Regions from separate parts of the Klebsiella sp. RIT-PI-d genome, predicted to be linked through region 2. Evidence: predicted binding sites of a transcription regulator. Region 2 holds the regulator's gene; each other region holds the start of a gene.
The links. The regulator Fur, encoded in region 2, represses iron uptake genes when iron is present. The targets are predictions, from matches to a motif close to ATAATAATGAGAACNACTATCAA.
Positions count from the first base shown of each region.

Region 1 (10,677 bases), 910 kb from region 2:
GCCTCCTGATTCCGTAACAATATAATTACATTATTGACAAAAACCGTGTTAAATCAAACACTATCTCGGTGCGCTGTTGCATAGTTACGGGCATTACTGACATCATCAGTACGACATAGCTACTCTGTTCTAACATTTCCCCAACAAGCGCTGTCAGGATGCCCAAATCCATATTAAAACGCTGTTTTTATTTTCCTTTTACTATGTAACATCGTATAATGCCGACCGTTTCTTAATTGAATGGTTTCAGCGCCTTGAACTATCTCCTCAAACGCGTACATCTTTGTTTCACGTCATGGGCTGAACCGCCAGCACACATTCCTCTGCACGCTTTTTTGATGTCACCTATCCTTATCATGTGGCATCGCAGTTTTCGCATCACTGGTTTGACACCGTGGCGCTATGTCCCCGGCCCGTCACCTTCATATTCTTCTCAACTTAAAGACTAAGACTGTCATGAAAAAGACCAAAATTGTTTGCACCATCGGCCCGAAAACCGAATCCGAAGAGATGTTGACCAAAATGCTCGACGCTGGCATGAACGTTATGCGTCTTAACTTCTCCCACGGCGACTATGCAGAACATGGTCAGCGCATCCAGAATCTGCGCAACGTGATGAGCAAAACCGGTAAAAAAGCGGCGATCTTGCTGGACACCAAAGGTCCGGAAATTCGTACCATTAAACTGGAAGGTGGTAACGACGTCTCGCTGAAAGCGGGTCAGTCATTCACTTTCACCACCGATAAAACCGTTGTCGGTAACAGCAATACCGTTGCCGTGACCTATGAAGGCTTTACCTCTGACCTTTCTGTTGGCAACACCGTACTGGTCGACGATGGTCTGATCGGCATGGAAGTTACCGCAATCGAAGGTAACAACGTCATCTGTAAAGTTCTGAACAACGGTGACCTCGGCGAAAACAAAGGCGTTAACCTGCCGGGCGTCTCTATCGCCCTGCCAGCGCTGGCTGAGAAAGACAAACAAGACCTGATTTTCGGCTGCGAACAAGGCGTTGACTTTGTTGCTGCCTCCTTCATCCGTAAGCGTTCTGACGTTGTTGAAATTCGTGAACATCTGAAAGCTCACGGCGGCGAGAACATCCAGATTATCTCCAAAATTGAAAACCAGGAAGGCCTGAACAACTTCGACGAAATTCTCGAAGCGTCTGACGGTATCATGGTTGCTCGTGGCGACCTGGGCGTAGAGATCCCGGTTGAAGAAGTTATCTTCGCTCAGAAAATGATGATCGAAAAATGTATCCGCGCGCGTAAAGTAGTTATTACTGCAACGCAGATGCTGGACTCCATGATCAAAAACCCGCGTCCGACCCGTGCTGAAGCCGGTGACGTGGCGAACGCCATCCTTGACGGTACCGATGCAGTAATGCTGTCAGGCGAGTCAGCCAAAGGCAAATACCCGCTTGAAGCGGTGACCATCATGGCAACTATCTGTCAGCGTACCGATCGCGTGATGAACAGCCGTCTGGATGACAGTCATGACAGCCGTAAACTGCGTATCACCGAAGCGGTTTGCCGTGGCGCGGTTGAAACTGCAGAAAAACTGGAAGCACCATTGATCGTTGTAGCAACCAACGGCGGCAAATCTGCACGTGCCGTGCGTAAGTACTTCCCGGACGCCACCATTCTGGCGCTGACTACTAATGAAGTGACTGCGCGTCAGCTCGTTCTGAGCAAAGGCGTTGTGGCACAGCTGGTTAAAGAAATTAACTCTACTGATGATTTCTACCGTCTGGGTAAAGAAGTTGCGGTTGAGAGCGGTCTGGCTCAGAAAGGTGACGTAGTGGTCATGGTTTCTGGTGCACTGGTTCCGAGCGGAACAACCAATACGGCATCTGTTCACGTCCTGTAATAATTTCAGAATGTGTCTGTTTGTATAAAAAGCGTCCTGCGGGGCGCTTTTTTTATTTTCGCAAACGCCAGGTTCATTAGAAATGCAAATCATATTTTACTATTTAAAAGCGTAATTATCTAAGATGAATCCGATGGAAGCCTGCTGTTTTAACACAGTTTTTTTGATGAAACAGTGACAGTCGATGCTTCTTTGAGCGAACGATCAAAAATAAGCACATTCGCATCAAAAAAATATTCTCAATATAAAAAACTTTGTGTAATACTTGTAACGCTACATGGAGATTAACTCAATCTAGAGGGTATTAATAATGAATCGTACTAAACTGGTACTGGGCGCGGTAATCCTGGGTTCTACTCTGCTGGCAGGTTGCTCCAGCAATGCTAAAATCGATCAGCTGTCTTCTGACGTTCAGACTCTGAACGCTAAAGTTGACCAACTGAGCAACGACGTGAACGCAATCCGTTCTGACGTTCAGGCTGCTAAAGACGACGCAGCACGTGCTAACCAGCGTCTGGACAACCAGACTCGCACTTACAAAAAATAAGTGTTCCTGGTTTAATAAAATGGCGCACATTGTGCGCCATTTTTTTTGTCTTCCATTAATCCCTACTGCATCACCAGACTGTTCGCTGTGACCAGCGTTCCTTGTGCCTGAGTCACTGGCGCAGGCTGTACATTCACGCGTTGTACCGGCGCCGGGTTATTCATCGTGGCATTTACCTGAACGGGATAGCCTGCCCTGCGTGTGATCGCGCTATTAATACCCGTAAGATCGCTTTCACTGTCATCAGCAAATCGGCCAAAGCTTGCCGTCACCGCAATCGGCACGGTCTGTGGGTCATCCCAGTCGTTTTGAGACAGCGGTTGATGAACCTCAACATAGCGTTGCCCGTCAGGCTCTACTGAGAATTTAATCGGTTCATTGACGATTTGAACCCGGGTTCCCCACGTTGCCTGGGAGAATAGCGTTTGAATGTCCGCAGCACGCATTCGCATACAGCCGGAACTGGCGCGCAAACCAACGCTGTTACGCGCATTCGTCCCGTGAATGAGATATTCCCCACCTCCCTGCTCAAGACGCAGTGCAAAGCGTCCCAGAGGGTTATTTGGCCCGGCCGGGATAACGGCTGGCAGGGTGATCCCCTGCGCCAGCGAGCGGGCGCGAATATTGGCCGTAGGGGTCCAGGTAGGATTTGGGATTTTCTGGATGATTCGGGTGGTCATCACCGGCGTCTCCCGTCCCTGCTGACCAATGCCAATCGGGAACACCTGAACAATATTTTTACCCGGCGGATAATAATATAAACGGAGTTCAGCAAGGTTAATCACAATGCCTTCACGGGGGGCATCGGGTAACAGCATCTGCGACGGGATCGTCAGCTCACTGCCAGGTGCAGGCAGCAGCGGATCGACCGTGTTATTTGCTTCCAGCAACAATAATATGCCGGTATCGAAACGCTGAGCAATGGACTCCAGATTTTTACCGTCGGTTGGCACCACATAAATCTGATTTTCACCGATAACCCGACTGCCCGGTGCGGGCAATAGATAATCTACCGCTCTGGCGCTCTGAGACGCCATGAGAGAGCTAATGAGAGTTAGAGTAATGAGAGACGCGCGCTTCATACTGGAATTCCTTAATCACCGGCAGAACGCCGGAAAGCTGAAAACCAGCGAGGCGGAAAACCGCCTCGCGTAACAGAATGAAAAGCTGTTTTTAGAGTTTAGCCGAGATTCGCGGCTTTAGCGCGAATGGCGCGGATCATTGCTTCAAGACCCTGGGAGCGGGAAGGCGTCAAATGTTGAGTGAGGGCCATTTTTTCAAACCACGGGCGCACGTCAAAGGCGATAATATCCTGCGCGGTCATCTGATGATATAAAATAAATACTACTGCAATCAGCCCTTTAACAATGGCGGCGTCACTATCGCCCTCAAGCTCAATAACACCCCTGTCGTTTTGCTGGATAACAATCCACACCTGACTTTGGCAACCCTGAATAATATTTTCTGGGTTATGCGCTTCATCGCTAAGCGGCGTCAGCCGCTGCCCCAGTTCAATAATATACAGGTACTTCTCTTCCCAGTTAGCGCAGCGCTGAAAGTTTTGCAGGAGCTTTTCTCTGTCCGGTAATACTGCCATAACCTCTCCCTGCTATCCCAGTAGCTGATGAATACGTTTCAGTCCTGCCACCAGCCGATCCACCTCTTCACTGGTGTTGTACATGGCGAACGACGCCCGGCACATGGCGGGGACCTGATAATGCGCCATCAGAGGCATCGCACAGTGATGTCCGGTTCGGACAGCGATACCGTAGTTATCAAGAAAACTGCCCACATCATAGGCGTGATGTTGACCCAGATTAAACGCAATAACACCCAGTCGCCCGGTCGGGCCATATATAGTGATATCAGGCACCGTGGCGAGTTGTGCAAGCGCATACTGCATTAGCGTCTGCTCATAGTCATGAATATTCTCAAGTCCCAGCCCACTGACATAATCCAGCGCCGCACCAAGTGCGATAATGCCGCCCGTATTTGGCGTGCCCGCTTCAAACCGCCACGGCGCTTTGGCGAAGGTCGTACCCTCAGTCAGGCTGACGGTGGCAATCATTGAGCCGCCGCCCTCCCAGGGGGGCATCTCATGAAGGATAGCCTCTTTCGCATACAGAATGCCGACACCGGTCGGACCGTACAGTTTATGCGCTGAAAACAGATAAAAATCGCAGTCCAGCGCCTGCACATCGACGGCATGATGCATGACTGCTTGCGCACCATCAATCAGCACTTTCGCGCCATGCTGATGGGCCACGTTAATGATGTCAGCCACCGGGTTTTCCGTCCCCAGTACATTTGATACGTGGGTAACAGCCACCAGACGCGTTTTAGCATCAAGCAGGCCCGCCAGCGCATTCAGTTCCAGCGTACCTTCCGCAGTAAGCGGTATCACACGTAGCTCAGCGTTTTTACGTGCGCAAAGCATCTGCCATGGCACAATATTGGCGTGATGCTCCATCGCGGTAATCACAATGTTGTCGCCGGGCTGGATTTGACTCTCTCCCCAGCTGTTGGCAACAAGATTAATACCTTCGGTTGTACCGCGGACAAATACCAGCTCTTCCGGCGAACGGGCATGAAGGAAGCGGGACGCTTTCAGGCGAACCTGCTCCATACGCTCTGTTGCTTCGGCACTCAGGGTATGAATGCCACGGTGCACGGCCGCGTAACCCTGTCGATAAAATTCGCTTTCTGCGTCAATGACCTGACGTGGTTTTTGCGCGCTGGCCGCGCTATCCAGATACGCCAGCGGCTGACCATTGATTTCGCGCGCCAGCACCGGAAAATCGGCCCGTACCTGCTCAACCGGAAATGTCATGCTTTGCCTCCAGGAAGACGCTGACCGATGCGGGCCAGCACCTGTTTTTTAAGCGTTTCATCACCTATAGCCTCTGTCAGTTCAGCGGCAAAGGCGTAGATAATCATTTGCTGCGCAGCCTGCGCGCTAATGCCGCGCGAGCGGAGATAAAACAGCTGCTCGTTATCAATGCGCCCGATAGTCGCACCGTGGCTACATTTCACATCATCGGCATAGATTTCTAATTGCGGTTTAGTGTCCACTTCCGACAGGCGACCCAGTAAAAGGTTATTATTGGTCATCTGCCCGTCGGTTTTGATCGCATGCTGCGCCACGTTAATCAGACCGTTGAATACCGCACGCCCTTTATCATTAACAATGGTTTTGTGGAGCTGACGGCTATTGCAATAACCTTTGTTGTGCTCAAGCCAGGTGCGACTGTCGCAGACTTCAGTGTTCACCGGCATGGCCAGACTGTTGAGCCGCAGCGTCGTATTCTCACCATTTAACTGGCTACTGGTATTGTGGCGCAAAACTGCGCTACCGAGCAGGAAGCTGTGGCTAAAGGCAGCAGCATCCTGCCCGAGCACAATATCATTGTGCGCAAAGTGATAACTTACCGGCGATTCAAACGCCAGTTTCATATGGTGCAATTGCGCGTTAGCCCCCACGCGCATCGTCACTCTGGCACCGGTGAAATGGCGCATTTCATTCAGACTAACATAATGCTCGATAAGCGTTGCCTCTGCGCCTTCGGCAAGATCAATATGATGGCGATAATGCGCGGTATTCAACTCATCGTCAGACACGCCACGGGTGATATGCATTAGCAGCAACGGCTTAGAAGGCCGTTGGTTACGCGCCACGCGGATGGTTGTCACGCTGGTGGCCAGGCTCTCAGTCAGATGTAAAAAAACATCAGGTTGAATAGCCCCGGTGGGGTTCTGTGTCTCAGGGCCGATATGAATGTCATAGCCGCTGTCTTTTAGGCTGTCGCTTAAGGCGGCGTGGTACTCTCCGTCAACAAACACCAGCCTGATTGCCTCCACATCCAGCGCCATAGCATCACGCTGTTCAGCCGCGATCTCAGCAGTTGGGGCTGCAACAAAAGTATGAGCAAAAAGCCCATCCAGCGGCGTATATTTCCAGTTTTCATGCTTGCGCGTCGGCAATCCGAGCCGCAGCAATTGTTGCAGATGCTGCTGCGCCTGAGGTGAACGAGGAGCACCCTGCGACTCAAAGAGATGATGCCACTGTTGCAGCACGTTACTGCTGTTCGGTAAGCCAGCCATAGCCCTGCTCCTCCAGTTGTTTGACCAGCGTGAAATCACCTGATTTCACAATCCGCCCCTGATAAAGAACGTGGACAAAATCTGGCTTGATATAGTCCAGGATACGCTGATAGTGAGTTACGATAATAAAGGCTCGTTTACCGTCACGCAGCGCATTCACACCTTCAGAAACAATTTTCAGCGCATCGATATCCAGCCCGGAGTCAGATTCGTCGAGAATACACAGCTCTGGCTCCAGGACCGCCATTTGCAAAATATCGTTGCGCTTTTTTTCACCGCCTGAAAAACCAACGTTAACTGAGCGGGTCAGCAAATCCGCTGGCATTTTCAGTAGCTCAATTTTCTCTTCCATTAAATCCTGAAAATCGAAGCGATCCAGCGACTCCTGCCCGCGATAGGTGCGAACCGCATTCAGTGCCGTTTGCAGGAAAAACTGATTGCTGACGCCAGGAATTTCCACCGGATACTGAAAGGCCATGAAAATACCTTCGCCCGCCCGATCTTCGGGGGAAAGCTCCAGCAGATCTTTTCCGCGAAATTCGACGCTTCCGCCGGTCACTTCATAATCTTCACGCCCGGCAAGCGTAGCCGACAGCGTACTTTTACCTGAGCCGTTAGGCCCCATAATGGCGTGGACTTCCCCTGGACGGACCTCAAGATTTAATCCGCGCAGAATGTCTTTGTCTTCGACCGATACCTGTAAATCTTTAATGCTTAACATGGGCTGTTCCCTTAGATACTTAACCGACGCTATGTTCGAGGCTGATGGCCAGCAGTTTTTGCGCTTCTACGGCAAATTCCAGCGGCAGTTCAGAAAAAACGTCCTTACAGAACCCGTTGACGATCATGGATATCGCATCATCCTCACTGATCCCACGCTGCAGGCAGTAAAAAAGCTGGTCCTCACCGATGCGCGATGTCGTGGCTTCGTGTTCAAGCTGAGCAGTGTTGTTACGGCACTCTACATACGGAAAAGTATGTGCACCGCTATCCGGCCCGATCAGCATGGAGTCACATTGCGTAAAGTTACGCGCATTGGTGGCGGTCGGCATAATTTTAACCAGTCCACGATAGCTGTTCTGGCTGTGCCCGGCCGAGATGCCTTTCGAGATAATGGTCGACCTGGTGTTTTTACCAATGTGGATCATTTTGGTTCCGGTATCGGCCTGCTGATGCCCGCTGGTCAGTGCGACGGAGAAGAATTCGCCAATCGAATTATCACCGCGCAGAATACAGCTTGGATACTTCCACGTAATAGCGGAACCGGTCTCGGACTGCGTCCACGACATCTTGCTGTTTTCGCCTTCGCACAGCGCGCGCTTGGTCACAAAATTCAGAATACCGCCGGTATTGTTATCGCCGGGGAACCAGTTCTGCACCGTCGAGTATTTCACTTCAGCATCTTTATGGATGATGACTTCCACGACCGCCGCGTGAAGCTGGTAGCTATCACGTACCGGGGCTGAACACCCTTCAATGTAGCTGACATAGCTGCCTTCATCGGCGACCAGAATAGTGCGTTCAAACTGTCCGGTTTTTTCGGCGTTGATGCGAAAATAGGTCGACAGTTCCATTGGGCAGGTGACGCCTTTAGGCACATAAATAAATGTGCCGTCTGAGGCCACAGCGGCATTAAGGGCGGCAAAAAAGTTGTCATTACCTGGAACGACTGTCCCCAGATATTTTTTAACCAGCTCCGCATGATCGTGAATCGCCTCGCCAAATGAACAGAAGATAATCCCCTGCTCGGCCAGCTTTTCCCGATAAGTCGTAGCGACCGATACCGAGTCAAAAATAGCGTCCACCGCCACTTCATGTCCTTCACGTACGGGAACGCCAAGTTGCTTAAATGCCTCTTCAACTTCATCGGTCAGAAATGAAGCCGGGCCGGTTTGCTGTAATGCACCAGGCTGGGAGGCGCAAGTATCATCGCAGTTGCCGCATGATGGCGCAGAGTAATAGCTATAATCCTGATAGTTGAGCTTGTCATAGTGCGCCTTTAGCCAGTGTGGCTCTTCCATCTCCAGCCAGGCGCGGTATGCATTAAGCCTAAATTCAAGCATCCACTCGGGTTCATTACGCTTTGCGGAAATCGCCCGCACAACGTCTTCGCTAATACCGTGGGCCAGTTCATCCGTTTGTAACTGTGTGAAAAAACCCTCTTTATAATTGAGCGGGCCGGACCACATATTGACATCGTCAGTTGCTTCAGTATTACGTGACATAATTATTCCGCCTGCACGCCAAAACTTTCACCACAGCCACATTCGTGCCGGGCTTTTGGATTATTGAATTTGAAAATTTGGTTTAAGCCTTCACGGACATAATCGACTTCAGTACCGTCGATAAAAGGCATTGCCTCAAGCGGGACCCACAAACGCGCTCCCTCAACATCAAAAAGGAGATCGTCCTTATGTGGCTCACTCACCGTATCCAGCACATAACCAAAGCCTGCGCAGCCGGTCTGCTTAACGGCCAAACGCAAACCTTGTATGCCGGGCTGTTTACTGACCAGTTGACGAATATGCCCGGCAGCGGCCGGCGTTATTGTCAAACCATGCCAGGTAAACTCTTTGGGATCGAAAGTCCCTGAATGCAAATCCATGGATCTACCTCACGTTAAGAGACTGAAAAGTTAACACTATGTTAGTGATAATGATTATCACTTCAACCCACCTGTCGTACGGGTATTCAGTATTGGGGTCTTTTCACTGGGCTTCTTATAAGCATAGACCGTAGCCAGGTACGTATAAAATGGCATAAGAGTTAATTATCTTGTTGATTTTCAATTATTTTAGATGGGGTAACGTCAGCTAAGGCGGGCAATGGAAAAGTTGTATAGGTAATGCCTATTTATGAAATCAAAAAATGACAATATTGCGATAAACCTGATATTTTCAATTAAATTCTGGTGCGGTGATGAGCAGAAAGTGCAACACTGCCCTGTCTTTTAATACGGTTATAGCGATTTTCTGTTCAGAATAATAACCGGGAAACTAATGCCGTCAGCCTTCATGCTGGCAGGGAGAGAAAAGATGACCAATATTATTTTAGGTATGATCGCCAAAATATCAAGAATGGATGCTGAAACAAAACAGCTCTCCGCACGCATTGAGGCGCAATCGCTGCTGCTCAGCGCATTTTTACTGACTACCAGCAGTAAAAGTAACTCTATGGATATGGTCGAAGCCGTCAAAAAAGCCATCAATGCGGCAGTAGAAATGGCCGACAATCCGCACAGAGCGGATGCCGAAATATTGCTTAATGAATTTAATGAGATTTTATCCATGGCACAGCTGTTAACGAAGGTTGGCGCTGAACTTGATGTTAATGCCATGAAAGCGATTGCTGCACGTGATGGTGACAATGCATAACGCTCACCGGGATTGGGGTCCCGGTGAGCGTTAAAGCCAATTAAATATACAGAGACGCTTCACCCGTTGGGCGCGTTTTAAAGCGGCGGTGTATCCATAAATACTGTTCCGGCGCGCGCAGAATTTCATTTTCAATCATTTTATTGATATAGCTGGCAGCCTCGAATTCATTTCCGCGTGGGAAATTCTCCATTTTTTCACCAATATGCAGCGCATATCCGCGCGCATTATCTTTACGCACCATCGAGATAGTCAGCATCTCCGCACCTGACAGGCGTGAAATAACGTAAGTTCCGTTAGTGGTTGCCGCATTTTGCACCGAGAAGAAAGGTGCAAAGGTGCTCCCTTTGGGGCCGTAATCCTGATCCGGCGCGAACCAGACAGCTTCACCGCTTTTAAGTGCATTAACCAGACCTTTAAGATTATGTCGGTCGATCATTGATTTGTTGGAACGCAAACGGCCATGTGTTTGAACCCACTCCATCACCGGACTGTTATGCGGACGGTAAGTTGCCATCATTGGCTGGCACAATCCCATCACCCGACCGCCCAGCTCAAGAGACATAAAATGTACGCCGACGACCATAACGCCCTTCTGCTTACGTTGCGCATCAAGCAGCGACTGATAACCTTCGACATCAAACCATTTGCGTACCCGACGGTCGGACCAGAACCAGGCCATACCGGTTTCAATTAGCGCCATTCCCAGTGAGGCGAAGTTCTTCGCGATCATCGTTTTGCGTTCTTCCGGGTCCATGCCCGGAAAGCAAAGTTCAAGATTACGGT
Region 1 is NZ_LGIT01000009.1:1,313,493-1,324,169, forward strand. Features, by position in the region: gene pykF (pyruvate kinase PykF) at 457-1,869, shown strand; gene AC791_RS12595 (major outer membrane lipoprotein) at 2,180-2,416, shown strand; gene ldtE (L,D-transpeptidase LdtE) at 2,479-3,498, opposite strand; gene sufE (cysteine desulfuration protein SufE) at 3,597-4,013, opposite strand; gene sufS (cysteine desulfurase SufS) at 4,026-5,246, opposite strand; gene sufD (Fe-S cluster assembly protein SufD) at 5,243-6,517, opposite strand; gene sufC (Fe-S cluster assembly ATPase SufC) at 6,492-7,238, opposite strand; gene sufB (Fe-S cluster assembly protein SufB) at 7,258-8,742, opposite strand; gene sufA (Fe-S cluster assembly scaffold SufA) at 8,745-9,122, opposite strand; gene iraP (anti-adapter protein IraP) at 9,553-9,891, shown strand; gene lpxP (kdo(2)-lipid IV(A) palmitoleoyltransferase) at 9,932-10,677, opposite strand, start outside.
Region 1: a site for Fur is predicted at 9,161-9,183, ahead of sufA (Fe-S cluster assembly scaffold SufA). Genes of this name have one in related genera too.

Region 2 (10,677 bases):
CCAGCGCGTCTACCAGCGACCAGTTTTCAACCTGAATGTGCGGCATATAGCGAATAACGCCGCTTTCCGGATCGACCAGTCCGGGGAGGATCACTGAAATGGCAATCAGTTCACGTATCTTACGCTGCGAAGCATCAATAAAATGAGCAATAGTATTAAGGAGGGCTTCTTCCAGCGCCTCCTGTGTGCGTTCAGGCAGGGGATAGTGCTCTTCAGCCAGCACTTTACTGCTCAGATCGTAAAGGGTAAGCGTGGTGTCATAGCGGCCCAGACGGACGCCAATGGCATGAAATTGACGGGTTTCCGTCACGATAGAGATGGCGCGGCGGCCTCCGGTGGAGGCCTGCTGGTCAACTTCTTTGATCAAGCCACGCTCAATAAGCTGACGCGTGATTTTGGTCACGCTGGCAGGCGCGAGCTGACTCTGCTCGGCAATCTGAATGCGCGAGATAGGCCCGTGCTGATCAATCAGGCGGTAGACAGCCGCACCGTTGAGCTGTTTAACGAGGTCAACATTCCCTATCTGAGCTAGTCCGCCTGATGTCATACTTTTTCTTTACCCGTTGACGACCTCGTTACCGTTAACGATGGTCTTGATAATGTTGTAATCGCGCGTGAATGCGGTCAGGTTGGCCACCATGCCCGGCGCAATACTGCCCAGCTGCTTGTCTACGCCAATGGCGCGTGCCGGATACAGCGTAGCCATACGCAGCGCTTCATCCAGCGGCAGATTAACGTGCTCAACTAAGTTGCGAACACCTTCAATCATGGTAAGCGACGAACCGCTCAGCGTGCCGTTTTCGTCTACACATAGCCCATTGCGATAGTATATTGTTTTACCTGCGAAAATAAACTGGTCAATATTTGCTCCGGCTGGGGCTGTTGCATCCGTTACCAGGCAAAGTTTATCGCCTTTCAGACGCTTTGCGTTACGAATATTTACATAATCAACGTGATGTCCGTCAGCAATAATGCCACACCAGACATCCGGCTCATCAAAAACAGCGCCAATTAGCCCCGGCTCACGGCCGCTGATATACGGCATAGCGTTATAAAGATGGGTGGCGAACGTGATCCCGGCACGAAAGCCGCGTTTTGCTTCTTTTGCCGTTGCGTTTGAATGACCAGCGGAAATGACAATGCCTGCTGCGGCGAGTCTGGTAATAACCTCAGGTTCGACCTGCTCCGGTGCCAGGGTGATTTTAGTAATGACGTCAGCGTTGTCACACAGAAAATCAACCAGTTCCGCATCCGGCATACGAACGAATTGCGGGTTATGGGTGCCTTTTTTGATAAGGTTCAGCCACGGTCCTTCCAGATGCAGACCCAGCGCCTGATGCGGATGCCGGGTCAGATAGTCGCGCATCACCCGCACACCCTGCTTCATTAACGCGTCGCTGGTGGTAATTAACGTGGGTAAATAGCTGGTGCAGCCCGATTTTTCATTCGCATGCTGCATGATTTCAAGTGTTTCTGTACTGACCGCTTCGGCCGTATCGTTAAACTGTACGCCGCCGCAGCCGTTTAACTGAACATCGATAAAACCGGGGGAGAGGATGGCGCCGTCCAGCGGCCGCTGTTCAATCCCCGCAGGCAGCTCTGCAAGCGGACAAAGACGTTCGATCAGCCCATTAGCGATAATAATCGCATGGTCATCAAGGATTTCGTGACCGGTATAAATCCGGCCGTGAGTTAATGCATACATGTCGACCCCCGGTGGTAAATATTTACCGTCCTGCAGAGTGCTCCAGGACGGTTTTCTATTACAGCCCTTTAATATTCTCGGCTTCCAGCTCGTTAAAGTATTTCAGCGTCTTCACTTTCAGTTCCATGGTAGATGGCTCGTCACACACCACTACGGCTTTCGGGTGCAGTTGCAGGCAGCTGATTGTCCACATATGGTTAACATTGCCTTCAACGGCCGCCTGCAGCGCCTGCGCTTTGACTCCGCCCAGTACCAGGATCATTACTTCTTCTGCATCGAGCAGGGTACCGACGCCAACGGTCAGGGCATATTTAGGCACCTGATTCACGTCATTATCAAAGAAGCGAGAGTTTGCCACGCGCGTGTCGTGCGTCAGCGTTTTAATACGCGTGCGAGACGCTAAAGACGACGCCGGTTCGTTAAAGGCGATGTGACCATCGTTACCTACGCCGCCCATAAACAGGTGAATTTTACCGTAAGAACGGATTTTATCTTCGTAACGGCGGCATTCTGCGTCGATGTCTGGCGCGTTACCATTCAGCAGGTTAATGTTTTCTGCCGGAATATCAACGTGGTCGAAAAAGTTATGGTGCATAAAGCTGTAGTAGCTTTCCGGATGCTCTTTCGGCAGGCCAACGTATTCATCCATGTTAAAGGTGACGACGTTTTTAAAGCTCACTTCGCCTGCTTTATGCATTTCAACCAGCGCTTTATACGCGGTCAACGGGGTGCCGCCGGTAGGCAGACCAAGAATGAATGGACGATCCGCAGTCGGTTTGAAGGCGTTGATGCGGTTAACGATATGGCGTGCCGCCCATTTTCCGACCTGTTCTGCAGTCGCCAGTGGAATCAGTCTCATTATTCACCTCTAAAGTATAAGAAAAAAGTGTGCAGATTGAGCGTCTGTGCAGTGATAAGAGTAATGCACTTTGTCACTGATCGGGGGTTAATCCGCTTCCATTTTTTGAATGATAAAATAAGTTTTGTCATGTGACCAGCTCAATCGCCTTTTTTATGCAATATATGGTGACCATAATCACAAAAAACACGGATTTAATTTGCGATACGAATTAATTTTGCAGAGAATCATATTCGGTATCAATGAAATCGGTGATATAGAATCTGTTTCACAATAAAAAGGCTGTTCAAAACACGCCTTATCCAGGTTTCACAGGGGGAATGACAATGAATTTTTTAGGCTTTTTTCAGCGACTGGGTAGGGCGTTACAGCTCCCTATCGCTGTACTTCCGGTAGCAGCATTGCTGTTGCGCTTCGGGCAACCCGATTTGCTTAATGTGCCGTTTATTGCCCAGGCAGGCGGTGCAATTTTTGACAACCTGGCCTTGATTTTTGCCATCGGTGTCGCCTCCAGCTGGTCTAAAGACAATGCAGGCTCAGCAGCACTGGCAGGGGCAGTGGGTTATTTCGTATTAACCAAAGCAATGGTAACTATCAATCCGGAAATTAATATGGGCGTGCTGGCCGGTATTATTACCGGTCTGGTAGGCGGTGCATCTTATAACCGCTGGGCCGGTATTAAGCTGCCGGACTTCCTGAGCTTCTTCGGCGGCAAGCGTTTTGTGCCTATCGCCACAGGTTTCTTCTGTCTGGTGCTGGCCGCTATTTTCGGTTACATCTGGCCACCAGTACAACATGCAATCCATGCTGGCGGCGAGTGGATCGTCTCTGCGGGCGCGCTGGGTTCCGGTATCTTTGGTTTCATCAACCGTTTGCTGATCCCAACCGGTCTGCATCAGGTGCTGAATACCATTGCCTGGTTCCAGATTGGTGAATATACCAACGCGGCAGGAACGATTTTCCACGGTGATATCAACCGTTTCTATGCGGGTGATGGCACGGCGGGGATGTTCATGTCCGGCTTCTTCCCAATCATGATGTTTGGTCTGCCGGGGGCAGCGCTGGCGATGTATTTTGCTGCGCCGAAAGCGCGTCGTCCAATGGTCGGCGGTATGCTGCTCTCCGTGGCGATTACGGCATTCCTGACCGGCGTAACCGAGCCGCTGGAATTCCTGTTCATGTTCCTGGCACCGCTGCTGTACCTTCTGCATGCGCTGTTGACCGGTATCAGTCTGTTTGTGGCGACTCTGCTTAACATTCATGCCGGGTTCTCGTTCTCCGCCGGTGCCATCGACTATGCGTTGATGTACAACCTGCCAGCTGCCAGCAGCAACGTCTGGATGCTGGTGGTCATGGGCCTGATTTTCTTCGTCATCTACTTTGTGGTGTTCAGCGCGGTTATCCGCATGTTCAACCTGAAAACGCCGGGTCGTGAAGATGAAGACGTTGATGCCGTTAAAGAAGATGTAAACAGCAATACTGAAGAGGGCTTAACCCAGCTGGCAACCAATTATATTGCGGCGGTCGGCGGCACGGATAACCTGAAAGCCATTGACGCCTGTATTACCCGTCTGCGCCTGACGGTAGCGGATTCTGCGCAGGTTAATGATGCCATGTGCAAACGTCTGGGTGCTTCCGGCGTGGTGAAATTGAATAAACAAACTATTCAGGTCATTGTGGGCGCGAAGGCCGAATCTGTCGGCGATATGATGAAACGTATCGTTGCACGCGGCCCAGTGCCCGCAGCGACTACCGCTGACTCCCCGGCAACCGTTATCCCGGCTACGGCAAAATCGCAGGCGGTCCCGAACGCCAAACTGATTGCCGCACTGGTTTCACCGATTAGCGGTGAGATTGTGGCGCTGGAAAATGTGCCAGATGAAGCTTTCGCCAGCAAAGCGGTGGGCGATGGCGTGGCGGTTAAACCGACGGACAAAACGGTCGTTGCACCGGCTGCCGGTACTATCGTTAAAATCTTCAATACCAATCATGCATTCTGCCTGGAAACGGAAAATGGCGCGGAAATCGTCGTTCACATGGGTATTGATACCGTGGCATTGAAAGGTCAGGGATTCACGCGCCTGCTTGAAGAAGGAGCAAAAGTAGTGGCAGGGCAACCGGTTCTGGAACTGGATCTCGACTACCTTAATGCCAATGCGCGCTCCATGATAAGTCCGGTAGTATGCAGCAACAGCGATGACTACAGCGCACTGGTGATTCAGGCTACCGATCGCGTAGTGGCAGGGCAAACGCCGCTGTATGAGATTAAAAGCAAATAAGTTTTAATCCATTCTGGCAGTAACGTTAAGCGGCGGGGGGCAACTTCCGCCGTTTTTTTACGGCTCCCGGCCGCAGAATTTTTTCGAAAGCGTAATTTCCGCAACTAAACAGTTGTCTCCGGGACTGGCTTATAAGATCATATGCCGTTATATGTTGTTTACGCGTTGAGGAACCCGTGATGAGTGAGGCAGAAGCCCGCCCGACGAACTTTATTCGTCAAATTATTGATGAAGATTTATCCAGTGGTAAGCACGCCACCGTTCATACCCGTTTTCCGCCGGAGCCGAATGGCTACCTGCACATTGGGCATGCTAAATCTATTTGCCTGAACTTCGGTATTGCTCAGGATTACCAGGGCCAGTGCAACCTGCGTTTCGATGATACTAACCCGGCGAAAGAAGATATCGAATACGTCGAGTCAATCAAAAACGATGTGCAGTGGTTAGGTTTTCACTGGTCGGGTGATATTTGCTACTCCTCAAATTATTTTGACCAGTTGCATCAGTATGCCATTGAGCTTATCAATAAAGGTCTGGCCTATGTTGACGAGCTGTCTGCCGATGAAATCCGCGAATACCGCGGTACGCTGAAAGCACCAGGTAAAAATAGCCCGTATCGCGATCGCAGCGTTGAAGAAAACCTCGCGCTATTTGAAAAAATGCGCAGCGGTGGGTTTGAAGAAGGTAAGGCCTGCCTGCGTGCCAAAATCGATATGGCGTCACCTTTTATTGTAATGCGCGACCCGGTTATTTATCGCATTAAGTTTGCCGACCATCATCAGACGGGCAGCAAATGGTGCATCTACCCGATGTACGACTTTACCCACTGTATCAGCGATGCGCTGGAAGGCATTACGCACTCGCTGTGTACACTTGAGTTTCAGGATAACCGCCGTCTGTATGACTGGGTGCTCGATAACATCACTATTGCGGTTCATCCGCGTCAGTACGAATTTTCGCGCCTGAATCTGGAATATACCGTGATGTCCAAGCGTAAGCTGAATCTGCTGGTCGCTGACAAGCACGTAGAGGGCTGGGACGATCCGCGTATGCCGACCATTTCTGGTCTGCGCCGTCGCGGCTATACCTCGGCGTCCATCCGTGAGTTCTGCAAACGTATTGGCGTGACCAAACAGGACAACACCATTGAAATGGCGTCGCTTGAATCCTGCATTCGTGAAGATTTAAACGAAAATGCGCCGCGCGCCATGGCCGTTATCGATCCGGTAAAACTGGTTATCGAAAACTACCCGCAGGGCGAGAGCGAAATGGTGACCATGCCGAACCATCCGGGCAACCCGGAAATGGGGACGCGTGAAGTTCCGTTTAGCGGCGAAATCTGGATCGATCGCGCTGATTTCCGCGAAGAAGCCAATAAGCAGTATAAACGTCTGGTGCTGGGTAAAGAAGTTCGCCTGCGCAATGCTTATGTGATCAAAGCTGAACGCGTGGAAAAAGATGCGGAAGGTAATATCACCACTATCATCTGCACTTATGATGCTGACACGTTAAGCAAAGATCCGGCGGATGGGCGCAAAGTTAAAGGTGTGATCCACTGGGTGAGCGCAACACATGCCTTGCCGGTTGAAATTCGTTTGTACGATCGTCTGTTCAGTATTGCAAACCCCGGTGCGGCAGAGGATTTCCTTTCCGTCATTAATCCTGAATCTCTGGTCATCAAACACGGCTTTGCTGAGCAAAGCTTAAAAGAGGCGGAAGCCGGTAAAGCGTATCAGTTCGAACGCGAAGGTTACTTCTGTCTTGATAGTCGCTATGCGACTGCGGACAATCTGGTGTTTAACCGCACCGTTGGCCTGCGTGATACCTGGGCAAAAATCGGCGAGTAATCTCAATCTGCTGGTTAATAAATGCCGCCATGTGCGGCGTTTATTTTTGGCTGTCATGGCGAAATATCATCAATATCTATATATTCGTGACGCGAATTAATGTCCCTCACCGGAAGTCAATTAATATCACTCATCATCTGTTTTTCTGCTATTAATCCTCATTAATCGCGCTAAATTTCTATTTTGTAATTGTTACAAAATACAATGAAATATGTGCGCTCCATCATAATCCTGCATTTTGCCCGTCAAAAAAGATTGATAATTCGCGTCGCGAAAAATACTCTGTTTCTCAGTAGTCAGTCACATTTTTGCTGGTTACTTTTTAAATTTTATTTTTATCGCCGCGTTTGTCGGCGTTTTAAAGTCAAAGAGGATCACCCCATGCGTACGTTCAGTGGCAAACGTAGTACGCTGGCGCTGGCTATTGCCGGCGTCATCGCAATGTCTGGCTGGATAGCCTCTCCGCAGGCTAAAGCTGAAGGATTTATCGACGATTCAACGCTTACGGGCGGTATTTATTACTGGCAGCGTGAGCGCGATCGTAAAGATGTCACCGATAACGACAAATATAAAGTTAACCTTTCTCATGCGACCTGGAATGCGAATCTTGATTTTCAGTCCGGGTATGCTGCTGATATGTTTGGCCTTGATATTGCTGCTTTTACGGCAGTTGAAATGGCCGAGAACGGCGACAGTGCCCATCCCAATGAAATTGCCTTTTCTAAAAGCAATAAAGCCTACGATGAAAAATGGTCCGGTGATAAAAGCGGCGTAAGCCTGTATAAAGCGGCGGCGAAATTCAAATATGGACCAATGTGGGCGCGGGCGGGATATATTCAGCCGACAGGGCAAACGCTGCTGGCTCCGCACTGGAGCTTTATGCCGGGAACCTATCAGGGCGCTGAGGCAGGGGCGAATTTTGATTATGGCGATGCCGGTGCACTTAGCTTCTCCTATATGTGGACTAACGACTATAAGTCGCCGTGGCACATCGAGATGGATCATTTTTATCAGAATGATCAAAAAACCCGGGTCGACTATTTACATTCTATCGGGGCCAAATACGATTTCAAAAACGACGTTGTGCTTGAGGCCGCATTTGGTCAGGCTGAAAACTATATCGATCAGTATTTTGCTAAAGCCAGTTATAAATTTGATATTGCCGGAAGTCCGTTCACCACCAGCTACCAGTTTTATGCTGCTCGTGACAAAGTTGACGATCATAGTACCAACGATATCTATGACGGCACGGCCTGGCTACAGGCGCTGACGTTTGGTTATAAACCCGCAGAGGTGGTGGATTTACGTCTTGAGGGCACCTGGGTTAAAGCTAATGGTCAGCAGGGTTATTTTCTCCAGCGTATGACACCCACTTACGCCTCATCTAACGGCCGCCTCGATATCTGGTGGGATAACCGTTCAGACTTTAACGCCAACGGCGAAAAAGCCGTTTTCTTAGGTGCAATGTACGATCTCAAAAACTGGGATCTGCCAGGCTGGAACGTAGGAGCATCCTGGGTTTATGCCTGGGATGCGAAGCCTGCGACCTGGCAATTAAATCCGGATGCCTGGTATGATAAAGATCGCACTATCGAAGAGTCCTCTTATAGCCTGGATGCCGTTTATACTCTTCAGGAGGGCCGGGCTAAGGGAACCATGTTTAAACTTCACTTCACCGAATATGATAATCATTCGGATATTCCGAGCTATGGCGGCGGTTATGGCAATATTTTCCAGGATGAGCGCGACGTGAAATTTATGGTTATCGCGCCATTTACGATTTTCTAAGGCAGACTAAGACGGTTACACCCGGCGGCGCAAAGCCGCCGGTATTTCTACGGGATGTCAGGAAGATAATTGACCCTCACCAGTTTGCCCTTGCTCATTTCAATCGCGTTTTCCTCACGCAGAAAGGCCACTGACTTCATCACAATACTGCGCGACAAGTTTGTCATTTTAATGACAAAGTTAGCGACGTTTATACTGGCAAGCATATCCGGCTCAAGGCGACTAAGCAGCAGGATAGCACCCTGCACGCAAACCATGCTGCTGCCGCCCAACAGCAACTCCTCGCGCTCCTGCTGTCGCGTAACCTGCGCCAGCAGAAGCGTATACATGTCCTGATGTGCTTTCAACTCATCAATTCTGCTAAAAAAGTCTTTATTGCTGACCAGTCGATAGTCGCAGTCACTGTCTGCATGCAGAATAACATACTGCTCTGGCGTCCCGGGCATGATCATACCCGTAATGCCCGGTGCCCTTGAGCGCGTTAACAGCAATCCATCCCGTCGGCGCACAAGCGAGTAGTCGCCAGCATACAGTAAACAAATCTTATCGGCCTGAAAGGTCAGGGCGTGGTATTGCGCAAGGCGATTCTTATTCCTGTCGTCGAAAATGGCAAGAATATGGGTAATTGCAGACTGATATGCGGTGTTTTTATGCATGACTTAATCCATTGTCAATATCATCAGACGTCGTGCACAACGCCCGTAACACATCATTCTAGGCCGCGTAAATGATCACTGATATTAATGAATTCTGAATTTACTGCCTGAAAAAATAAAAAAGCCAGCCGGGGAGGCTGGCTGACTTAGCGTCCTGGTCGATTACTTGTTGTTGCCTTCGTGAATATGTTCGTTTTCACGGCAGTCACCTTCAGCACAGTGACCATAGAGATAAAGACTATGGTTGGTGAGACGGATACCGTGTTTAGCGGCAATCTCACGCTGGCGTAACTCGATTGAATCATCGCTAAACTCAATCACTTTGCCGCAGTCGAGGCAGATAAGGTGATCGTGATGATGCTGCTGAGTCAGTTCAAAAACGGATTTACCACCCTCAAAATTATGACGGGTGACAATGCCTGCATCGTCAAACTGGTTCAGAACGCGATAGACGGTAGCGAGGCCAATCTCTTCGCCCATGTCGATAAGGCGTTTGTATAAGTCTTCCGCGCTGACATGGTGATTGTCAGGCCCCTGAAGCACTTCCAGAATTTTTAACCGGGGAAGCGTGACTTTCAGGCCTGCTTTCTTTAATGCGGTATTGTTGTCAGTCATGCGGAATCTGTCCTGTTGCTATAAGATTCACTCCCCACAGGGAAGTATTTACAGAGAGTGCATCGGTCATAATGACTCTCATTATAGAACTGCCATGCCTGATTGAAAACCGTAAGTATCAGACAAATTTAGCAATTAAAACGAGGCGTTGTTCGCAAAGCGGAAACCGTCCTCGTTAAATCAGTGGCTATTGTACAGATAAGTACTGAAAAGTTAAAAAATTGTAGCAATTATTTTGATTGCTCAAAGCTATCGATAAAGCGCAGCCTTGCGGCTGCGCTTTACTGACATCAGGCATTGATAATAGCATCGAGGTGCAGCTCTTCAGAGATCTGCTTGACCCACTGCTCAACGCGTTCGGCGGTTAGCTCGGGCTGGCGGTCTTCGTCAATGGCAAGACCGACGAAATGATCGTCATCAGCGAGGCCTTTTGACGCTTCAAAGTGATAACCCGCGGTTGGCCAGTGGCCGACAATCGTTGCGCCGCGCGGCTCTATGATGTCACGAATAGTGCCCAGCGCGTCGCAGAAGTATTCTGCGTAGTCTTCCTGATCGCCACAGCCAAAAAGGGCAACCAGCTTACCGTTGAAGTCTACCTCTTCCAGCGTCGGGAAAAAGTCATCCCAGTCACATTGTGCTTCACCGTAGTACCAGGTTGGAATGCCCAGCAGCAGAATATCGTAGCCTGCGAGATCTTCTTTGCTGCTCTTAGCAATGTCATGGACATCGGCGACATCCTTACCTAACTGCTTTTGAATCATCTTTGCGATGTTTTCGGTATTGCCGGTATCGCTGCCGAAAAAGATGCCTGTGATTGCCATGAGTAAAATAACCTCTTGATACTTAGTAATATGGTGGTGGCGCATTGCACACGGATAAGGGCAATGATAGCAGAACAGAGAAGTACGCGGAAATAGCAATCGCTCTC
Region 2 is NZ_LGIT01000009.1:403,050-413,726, forward strand. Features, by position in the region: gene nagC (DNA-binding transcriptional regulator NagC) at 1-547, opposite strand, end outside; gene nagA (N-acetylglucosamine-6-phosphate deacetylase) at 557-1,705, opposite strand; gene nagB (glucosamine-6-phosphate deaminase) at 1,764-2,564, opposite strand; gene nagE (PTS N-acetyl glucosamine transporter subunit IIABC) at 2,891-4,843, shown strand; gene glnS (glutamine--tRNA ligase) at 5,023-6,690, shown strand; gene chiP (chitoporin ChiP) at 7,072-8,478, shown strand; gene AC791_RS08535 (helix-turn-helix domain-containing protein) at 8,526-9,134, opposite strand; gene fur (ferric iron uptake transcriptional regulator) at 9,297-9,749, opposite strand; gene fldA (flavodoxin FldA) at 10,040-10,570, opposite strand.

Region 3 (10,677 bases), 1.7 Mb from region 2:
GACATACCCATCCGCGCGCGGCCTTTATCCAATCCCCTTTTATTTTTGTGGTATTTCCTCATTCAGCAAAAATACATGCTGCTGGTCATCTGTCGCCAGGTTTTTTATCATAGTCTTCTCACACGTTTTACATGGTCACCGCATGCACGAAATATTTACTATGCTGTTGGCGGTTTTTGATCGCGCAGCGTTGATGCTTATCTGCCTGTTTTTTCTGATCCGCATTCGTTTGTTTCGCGAGCTGCTGCATAAATCCGCCCATACGCCGCAAGAGTTGCTGGCGGTAACCGCTATTTTTTCTCTGTTCGCGCTTTTCAGCACCTGGTCAGGCGTACCGGTGGAAGGCTCTTTGGTCAATGTGCGGATCATTGCGGTAATGTCCGGGGGGATCCTGTTTGGGCCGTGGGTCGGGATTATTACCGGCATTATTGCCGGGACCCATCGTTACCTTATTGATATCGGCGGTGTTACCGCAATACCCTGTTTTATTACCAGTATCGTTGCAGGTATTTTGTCAGGCCTGATTCATCAAAAAGTCCCTAAAGCACAGCACTGGCGGGTCGGAATACTCGGCGGAATGCTCTGCGAAACGCTGACCATGATCCTCGTGGTTGTGCTGGCCCCGACGCTAACCCTGGGCGTAGATATTGTCTCTAAAATCGGCGTCCCGATGATTCTTGGTAGCGTCTGTATTGGCTTTATTGTCTTGCTGGTGCGTAGCGTGGAAGGTGAAAAGGAGGCCAGCGCCGCTCGCCAGGCCAAACTGGCGCTGGATATCGCCAACAAAACGCTTCCGCTGTTTCGTAATGTGAATGCCGAATCGCTGCGTCAGGTTTGCAATATTATTTGCCGCGATATTCATGCCGATGCAGTGGCAATTACTAATAATGAACGCGTACTGGCTTATGTTGGCGTGGGTGAAGATAACTACCATGACAATGATGACTCTATCAGTCCTACCACCCGCCAGGCGATCAACGCCGGGAATATCATCATTAAAAATAACGATGAAGCTCACCGGACACCGGAAATACACTCCATGCTGGTGATCCCGCTATGGGAGAAAGGTATCGTAACCGGCACCCTGAAAATCTATTATTGTCATGCGCATCAAATTACCTCTTCATTGCAGGAGATGGCGATTGGCCTGTCGCAGATAATCTCTACTCAACTGGAGGTTTCCCGGGCAGAGCAGCTGCGGGAGATGGCAAATAAAGCAGAGCTGCGTGCGTTACAGAGCAAAATCAATCCCCATTTTCTGTTTAATGCCCTGAATGCAATCTCTTCTTCTATTCGACTCAATCCGGATACTGCACGCCAGCTGATTTATAATCTTTCTCGCTACCTGCGTTATAACATCGAGCTAAATGATGATGAGCAGATCGATATTAAAAAAGAGCTTTATCAGATTAAGGACTATATTGCGATTGAGCAGGCGCGTTTTGGCGACAAACTGACGGTGATTTATGATATTGATGATGAAGTGAGCTGCGTTATTCCCAGTCTGCTTATTCAGCCGCTGGTGGAAAACGCCATCGTCCATGGCATCCAGCCCTGTAAAGGTAAAGGGGTTGTCACCATCGGAATTGCCGAATCCGGCAATCGGGTGCGGATTAGCGTAAGGGATACCGGCAATGGAATCGATCCTCAGGTTATTGAGCGTGTCGAAGCCAACGAAATGCCGGGCAATAAAATCGGCCTGCTTAACGTCCACCATCGGGTTAAATTACTGTATGGTGAAGGGCTTCACATTCGTCGGCTGGAGCCGGGTACTGAAATTACCTTCTATGTGCCTAATGCGCGCACGCCTCTTGCTGCGCCTGCTACGCTGCTGACCTGACGGGAGAAACGATGAAAGTTATTATTGTCGAAGATGAAATTCTGGCTCAGCAGGAGCTGAGCTGGCTTATCAAAGAGCATAGCCAGATGGAGATAGTCGGCACCTTTGATGATGGCCTCGACGTCCTGAAATTTTTACAACACAACAAAGTTGACGCCCTGTTTCTGGATATCAATATTCCGTCACTGGACGGCGTACTGCTGGCTCAGAATATCAGCCAGTTTGCGCATAAGCCTTTTATCGTGTTTATTACCGCGTGGAAAGAACATGCGGTAGAAGCGTTTGAGCTGGAAGCATTCGACTATATCCTGAAGCCTTATCAGGAGTCGCGGATCATTACTATGCTGCAAAAGCTGGAAAGTGCGTGGCAGCAGCAGTCGGGCGTCGGCGTTACGCCTGCGATCGCGCGTGAAAATGACACCATTAATTTAATTAAGGATGAGCGCATTTATGTCACCAGCATTAATGATATCTATTATGCTGAAGCTCATGAAAAAATGACGTTTGTCTACACCAAACGCGAATCCTGGGTGATGCCAATGAACATCACTGAGTTTTGTAGCAAGCTGCCGCCGTCGCACTTTTTCCGCTGCCACCGCTCGTACTGTGTGAATCTGAATAAGATCCGCGAGATAGAGCCATGGTTCAACAATACTTATATCCTGCGCCTGCGCGACCTCGAATTTGAAGTGCCGGTGAGCCGCAGTAAGGTAAAAGAGTTCCGCCAGTTAATGCACCTGTAACGTCGCCGGGGGCAGTATTGAAAAGCCACGCCCGGCAACGCTGGATCCGTTTTACAGCGTCTGCCCAAGCGTCTGGCGCAGATGCGCACCTGCCCCCAGCAATCCAGGGTTATCGTGCACGATCAGGTACACCGGAATATCCTGTACGTAGGCTTTAAAGCGGCCCTTATCTTCAAAGCCACCGCGAAAGCCCGATGCTTTAAAAAATTCGAGGAAGCGCGGGACGATGCCCCCCGCGATGTATACGCCGCCAAATGTACCGAGAGTAAGCGCAAGGTTACCGCCAAAGCGACCCATAATGACGCAGAACAGCGATAAGGCACGACGACAGTCGGTGCAGCTATCTTCCAGCGCGCGCGTGGTAATGTCTTTCGGCTGAAGATTCTCAGGCAGGCGGGAATCTGATTTCACAATCGCCCGGTAAAGATTAACCAGCCCGGGTCCGGAAAGAACGCGTTCGGCAGAAACATGGCCCAGCTCGGCACGCAATTCTTCAAGAATGATGGCTTCTTCTTCACTGTTTGGCGCGAAATCGACGTGCCCCCCCTCACCCGGCAGGCTCACCCAGCGCTTATCCACGTGAACCAGATGCGCAACGCCAAGACCTGTTCCGGCTCCATACACGGCAATCGGCTTATCCGCTACGGCTTCTGCGCCACCAAACTGAATCAGGTGCTCTGCGTTAAGCACAGGGATGGCCATGGATACGGCAGTGAAATCGTTGATAATTTCCAGGTGTGCAAAGCCCAGATTTTTTTTCATTTCGGCAATGGAGAACGCCCAGGTATGGTTGGTCATTGCTACCCAGTCATCGGTTACCGGACAGGCAATGGCGATACAACCGTCCTCAACTTCTACGGCATTCTCTTTCAGATAAACCTGCACCACCGCTTCCAGACTGGGGTAATCCAGCCCTGAGTACGTTTTGGCCTGCGAAATCTCGCCGCTGGCAACATCACATAACGCCAGGCGGGCGTTGGTGCCTCCTACATCCCCTACTAAAGCATACTTTGTCATTCTTTTACTGCTCCGCTAAAGTCAGAATAAATCTTTTGGCACACTGTAAGTTCATGACGACCTAACAACAATGTCCATATCATAAGTGCCCGTGGATTATAGAGCTGTATCACAGAATAACTTTACCGTTTCAGCACCATTTGCACTAACACTATGTCAGAGTATGGGCAAAGTGATGCCCGAATTCAGCTAAAAGGAAATCATCATGCTCCATCCGCGAGCCAGATCCATGTTGGTCATGTCTGTGCCCGCCCTGTGCATCGGAGTTGCATCCAGCGTCATCCTTGTCATAGTGATGAAAATTGCTGCAATGCTTCAGTTTGTTCTCTGGACAAGTATCCCGACGAGGCTGGGCGTTGCGCTGGACTCTTCGTTATGGATAGTGATTATCCTGACGCTAACGGGGATAGCCGTTGGATTGGTTATCCAGTATAGCGCGGGCCACGCTGGCCCCGATCCGGCTTGTGAGCCGCTGATTGGCGCCCCGGTCAGCACCGGGGCGCTACCAGGACTGGTTATTGCCTTAATTCTTGGCCTTGCGGGGGGCGTCAGCCTTGGACCTGAACACCCGATAATGGCCGTTAATATTGCCCTTGCGGTAGCGCTTGGCACCCGGCTTTTTCCGCGCGCAAGCTCGCTGGAATGGACCATTCTGGCCTCCGCAGGAACCATTGGCGCGCTGTTCGGCACGCCGATTGCCGCGGCGCTGATTTTTTCACAAACGTTAAGTGGCAATAATGATGTGCCCATGTGGGATCGCTTATTCGCCCCGCTGCTGGCGGCCGCGGCCGGTGCGCTCACGACAGGCCTGTTTTTTCATCCGCAGTTTTCGCTGGCGATCCCGCATTATACCCAGCTAAAACTGATTGATATTGTCAGCGGCGCGGTCGTCGTCACGATCTCTATTGCCGTGGGGATGGTAGCGGTATGGTGCTTACCACGTCTGCACGCATTGATGCACCGCCTTAAATACCCGGTCGCTATTCTTGGCGTGGGCGGATTTGCGCTCGGTATTCTTGGCATCATCGGGGGCCATATTACCCTTTTTAAAGGTCTGGATGAGATGCAACAGCTGGGCTTTAGCCAGACGCTAAGCGCATCCGCTTTCTTACTGGTCGCGATGGTAAAACTGGCGGCGCTGGTTATTGCTGCCGCCTGCGGTTTTCGGGGCGGACGCATTTTCCCGGCAGTCTTCGTTGCCGTTGCCCTGGGCCTGGGGCTGCATGCGCATGTTGATGCAGTACCTGCGGCAATCACCGTGTCCTGCGCCATTCTTGGGCTGGTACTGGTGGTTACCCGCGATGCCTGGCTTAGCCTGTTTATGGCTGCGGTAGTGGTTCCTGATACCACTCTGCTGCCGCTGCTGTGTATCGTGATGCTGCCGGCGTGGCTGTTACTGGCGGGTAAGCCCATGCTTATGGCCCAGCGTAAAAAAGAGTAATCCCCTTAAAATCAAGGTGTCCGTGGTTGCACAGTGACGATGAGCATCGTCTCTTCGTGCTAACAACATTTTTGTGAACGCCATCAGGAAATCATGTAGGAAAGCCTGTACTGTGTAAACGCATACATTGGTCTTTCAATAAGGATAAAGCATGGTTTATCAGGCAGATCCCGCGCGTTATCAGCGTATGGAATATCGTCGCTGTGGCCAAAGCGGATTAAAACTCCCGGCAGTATCGCTGGGGCTATGGCATAACTTCGGCGATGCCACTCTGGTGGAAAAAAGCCGCCAGCTGCTGCAACACGCCTTCGATCTTGGCATTACCCATTTTGATTTAGCCAATAACTACGGTCCGCCGCCAGGATCGGCTGAAAGTAACTTTGGTCGTATCCTGCGCGAGGATTTTCTGCCGTATCGCGATGAGCTGATTATCTCCTCCAAAGCCGGTTATACCATGTGGGAAGGCCCCTATGGCGACTGGGGTTCACGTAAATACCTGATTTCGAGTCTGGACCAAAGCCTGAAGCGAATGGGGCTGGAGTACGTTGATATTTTTTATCACCATCGTCCCGACCCTGAAACGCCGCTCAGTGAAACCATGCGCGCGCTGGATCATATCGTTCGCCAGGGCAAAGCGCTCTACGTCGGACTGTCAAACTACCCGGCCGAACTGGCCCGCCAGGCAATCGATATTCTCAACGATCTGGGCACGCCTTGCCTTATTCACCAGCCTAAATATTCACTGTTTGAGCGCTGGATCGAGGAGGAGTTACTGAATGTGCTTGGCGAAAAAGGGGTGGGCAGTATTGCATTCTCCCCGCTTGCTGGCGGTCTGTTAACGGACCGCTATCTGAACGGTATTCCGGCAGATTCGCGTGCCGCCAGCGGCAGTCGCTTTTTAAATCCGGAGCACCTTACCGCCGGCAAAATGGAGAAAATCCGCCAGCTTAATGCCCTGGCAGAAAAGCGCGGGCAGAAGCTGTCACAGATGGCCCTGGCGTGGGTACTGCGCGGCGACCGCGTCACCTCAGTGCTTATTGGTGCCAGTAAGACTGCGCAACTTGATGATGCTGTAGACATGTTGAAAAACCGCGCTTTCAGCGAACAGGAGTGCGCGGCGATTGATGCTCTTCTCAACGGCGCCGGGTAGTTTTTTTAGCAAAAAATGCTCCCTCACGTAATTTAAGAGTTAAACGGATGCTACAGGACTTTACCGCCCCGTAATATTTGGTTAACAGGCCGATATCGTTTCCGGTCGTGAAGGAGAAAATTATGTTCAGATCGCTGATTTTGGCTGCTTTTCTGGCCGCCTCAACTGCTCCGCTTATCGCCAGCGCGGCAGAAATCACTCTGCTACCCTCCGTGAAATTGCAGATTGGCGATCGCGATCGTTCAGGTAACTACTGGGACGGCGATCGCTGGCGCGGTAATGATTACTGGCATCGAAACTACGAGTGGCGAAAAAATCGCTGGTGGCGGCATGAGCCTCCCCGCGCACGCGGATGGGACGATCGTCGGGCTTATGAGCGGGGCTACCGTGAAGGCTGGCACGATCGCCACGATCGTCGCGGACCACCGGGCCGAGGTCATCCCGGCCCTCGTGGTCCGGGTCACCACGGACATCATCACTAAAATAACGCCGTGACCTGAAAAGGCCACGGCGTTTTAACGTAATAACTCCAGTACTGTGCCGACCAATAGCCAGCCATTGAGTACCACCACCAGCGCCACAATGAGCCATCCGGTTCGCTTAATCAACGTACTGTTCACCAGTTCGCCCATTAGCTCACGGTTACTGGTAAACATCAGTAGCGGGACCAGTGCCAGAGCAATACCGAAGCTGAGCAGTACCTGGCTCATGACCAGAATACGGGTCGGCTCGAGTCCCATCAGAATGACAATAAACGACGGCAGCATTGTCACCGTTCGACGTACCCACAGCGGGATATGAAAACGAATGAAGCCCTGCATGACCACCTGCCCGGCCAGCGTCCCCACAACCGTGGAGGAGAGTCCGGCGGCAACAAGACTTAAACCAAATACCGTTGCTGCGGCATGACTAAGCAGGGGTTCAAGCGTGAGATACGCCTCTTCCAGATCGGCCACTCCGGTATGGCCGTTAAAATGGAAGGCCGCCGCGGCGGTAGCCATCATCGCCAGGTTAACAAATCCGGCAATGGTCATGGCAAATGCCACATCCCAGCGCGTGGCAGAGTAGCGTTCTTTACGCGTACCACGCTGATTCTGGGTCAGCGAAGAGTGAAGATAAATCACATGAGGCATGATAGTTGCACCCAGCACGCCTGCCGCCAGGAAGACCGCATCCGTCCCTGGCAGTGCCGGAATAATCATCCCCCGGGTCAGGGCGGCCAGTTCCGGGCGGGAAAAAATCAGCTCAACAATATAGGCCGCAGCGACAAACAGCAGCAGACCACCAATCACCATTTCCAGCGGTTTCTGTCCGCGACGCTGGAGCATCAGGATCAAAAAGGTTGCGATACCGGTTAATACCGCGCCCTGCAATAGCGACACGCCCAGCAGCATTTTGAAACCAATTGCCGCCCCGATAAATTCAGCTAAATCGGTTGCCATGGCGATAATTTCGGCCTGCACCCAGTAAAACCATACCAGTGGGCGAGGATAGTGGTCGCGAATTTGCTCTGCCAGATTTTTGCCTGTTGCAATGCCCAGCTTGGCGGAAAGGACCTGGATGAGCATTGCCATCAGGTTTGCCCAGACAACGACCCATAAAAGCTGGTAGCCGAAACTCGCACCGGCCTGAATGTTAGTGGCAAAGTTGCCGGGATCAATATAGCCAATAGCGGCAATAAATGCCGGCCCCATCAGCGCCAGCCTTAACCTACGCGCACCTTTACCGGTACCACTATCAACGCGACCATTGCTCATTCTTTGCCTCAAAAATATAGCCTTTGCTATGTTTCATGCTATCAAAATGAGAATGATTATCAAGATCATTTGTGTGATTGAAATTGATTTCTCTGATAGGCCGAAACAATAGGCGGGCTGGATAACTAATGGAGAAGATATTTGTTTTATTTATTGGTAATAATGTTAACAGAGTAGTACATCAACGCAATTTTTCCCCATTTTGTTCGACATAATTAAAACGTCTTACAGATCACTATTTTTGAGATTGCTCACAGGAACTTACTATATTGCGCGTTTGATCTCGTTTTCTTTGGTGTTGTTACATAGAATGTGCAAGAAAATTAAACCTGCCTCATATTCGGAGCAAATATGTCCGCCGTCCTTCACTTTATCCTGGCATTAGTCGTGGTTGCGCTGCTCGCTCTGCTTGTCAGCAACGATCGTAAAAAGATTCGTATTCGCTATGTCGTACAACTTCTGGTTATTGAAGTTTTACTGGCCTGGTTCTTCCTTAACTCAAATGTCGGTTTGGGTTTTGTGAAAGGCTTCTCCGAAATGTTCGAACAGCTTCTTGGCTTTGCGAACGTAGGTACTGATTTTGTTTTCGGGAAAATGAACGAAGGGGGTCTGGCTTTCTTCTTCCTGAAAGTACTGTGCCCTATCGTCTTTATCTCTGCCCTGATCGGTATTTTGCAGCACATCCGCATACTGCCGATTGTAATCCGTGCTATCGGCTTCGTCCTGTCAAAAGTTAACGGCATGGGCAAACTGGAATCCTTCAACGCCGTCAGCTCGCTGATTTTGGGTCAGTCCGAGAACTTTATCGCCTATAAAGATATTCTTGGCAAGATGTCACGTAACCGCATGTACACCATGGCGGCGACCGCGATGTCAACGGTATCCATGTCTATCGTTGGTGCGTACATGACCATGCTTGAACCTAAGTATGTTGTTGCCGCACTGGTGCTTAACATGTTCAGTACCTTTATCGTTCTGTCACTGATCAACCCGTACCGTGTTGATGAGCATGAAGAAAACATCCAGATGTCTAACCTGCACGAAGGACAGAGCTTCTTCGAAATGCTGGGTGAATACATTCTGGCCGGTTTTAAAGTGGCCATTATTGTTGCAGCAATGCTGATTGGTTTTATCGCGCTGATTGCCGCCCTGAACGCGCTGTTCTCCACGGTGACTGGCTGGTTTGGCTACAGCATTTCGTTCCAGGGCATCCTGGGCTATGTCTTCTACCCGGTTGCCTGGGTCATGGGCGTGCCGGCAGGTGAAGCGCAGCAGGTCGGCACCATTATGGCGACCAAACTGGTTTCGAACGAATTCGTGGCCATGATGGACCTGCAGAAAGTGGCGGCAGAACTGTCTCCGCGCTCTCTGGGCATTATCTCCGTCTTCCTGGTGTCTTTCGCGAACTTCTCATCTATCGGTATTATTGCCGGGGCAATCAAAGGTCTGAACGAAGAACAGGGTAACGTTGTTTCTCGCTTTGGTCTGAAGCTGGTTTACGGCTCCACGCTGGTCAGCGTGCTGTCTGCGTCAATCGCTGCGCTCGTACTGTAATCCACGCGTTTTATAAGCCGGGACACGTTCCCGGCTTTTTTACGTCTGTCGCCAGGGAATGGTGATAATAGAAGGGAAGAAACAGAGATCGAAATTCGATGTTGAGACAAATAAAAAACCCCCGCCAAAGGCGAGGGTCTGAATGGTGGTGGAGCTAAGCGGGATCGAACCGCTGACCTCTTGCATGCCATGCAAGCGCTCTCCCAGCTGAGCTATAGCCCCACAGTATCTTTACGTACCAAACCTGATGGGAGCAGGATTTGGTGGAGCTAAGCGGGATCGAACCGCTGACCTCTTGCATGCCATGCAAGCGCTCTCCCAGCTGAGCTATAGCCCCGTTACGTAAAGCTTGTCGAGTAGACGGCGGCATAATATGAATTCCCTCCTCCAGTGTCAACGGCAAATTCAGTTTCCCTCTTTCGTTTGCTGAAAAAGCAGTCAAACCCCAATAAGGTTGCGAGCCGTCTCGCAGCACGTGACCAATCTTGTCACGCTTTCCTGTAAAAAGATGCTATAACAGGAACGACTAATTCCACACATCTACTCAGGGAATAGTATGTTCAAGGAACGAATGACGCCGGAAGAAATCGCACGTATCACCGGCTACAGCCGACAGACGATTAACAAGTGGGTTCGTAAGGAAGGATGGGAGACCTCGCCCAAGCCTGGCGTTCAGGGAGGTAAAGCACGTCTTGTTCACGTTGATGAAAATGTACGGGCCTTTATCCGCAGCGCTCATCGAGTTTCAGAAGATACCGCGATTTATCAGACAACGATTAACGACACGTCGTTTGACGTTCTGCTTCTGACCCTGGCCAATGAAATGACCGATATCGAACAAAAACGACTTACCTCACTTTTACTGCGTGAAGGCATTACGGGTTTGCTGGAGCGTCTCGGAATTCGCGACCAATCATCATGATCACATTGCAAAGTAAAATGACCTCGCATGAGTTAGCCGAATGCCTTGGGGTAAAGAATCAGACAGTCAATCGCTGGGTGCGCGAACAAAAGTGGCGTACCGAGAAAATTCCGGGCGTTAAAGGTGGACGAGCAAGACTGATACATATCGACCCGCGGGTACGTGAATATTTGGCCAACGTTCCGGCGTTGCGTCACCGCACCATTCCTTTCCAGGCCAGCGACAGCACGCTGGAATATGGCGCTGTTGATCT
Region 3 is NZ_LGIT01000009.1:2,093,026-2,103,702, forward strand. Features, by position in the region: gene AC791_RS16130 (sensor histidine kinase) at 143-1,840, shown strand; gene AC791_RS16135 (LytR/AlgR family response regulator transcription factor) at 1,852-2,583, shown strand; gene glk (glucokinase) at 2,635-3,600, opposite strand; gene AC791_RS16145 (ion channel protein) at 3,806-5,041, shown strand; gene mgrA (L-glyceraldehyde 3-phosphate reductase) at 5,193-6,191, shown strand; gene AC791_RS19995 (DUF2502 domain-containing protein) at 6,314-6,673, shown strand; gene AC791_RS16165 (Nramp family divalent metal transporter) at 6,707-7,948, opposite strand; gene AC791_RS16170 (NupC/NupG family nucleoside CNT transporter) at 8,300-9,502, shown strand; tRNA gene AC791_RS16175 (tRNA-Ala) at 9,649-9,724, opposite strand; tRNA gene AC791_RS16180 (tRNA-Ala) at 9,764-9,839, opposite strand; gene AC791_RS16185 (YfeC-like transcriptional regulator) at 10,059-10,424, shown strand; gene AC791_RS16190 (YfeC-like transcriptional regulator) at 10,421-10,677, shown strand, end outside.
Region 3: a site for Fur is predicted at 7,989-8,011, ahead of AC791_RS16165 (Nramp family divalent metal transporter). Genes of this name have one in related genera too.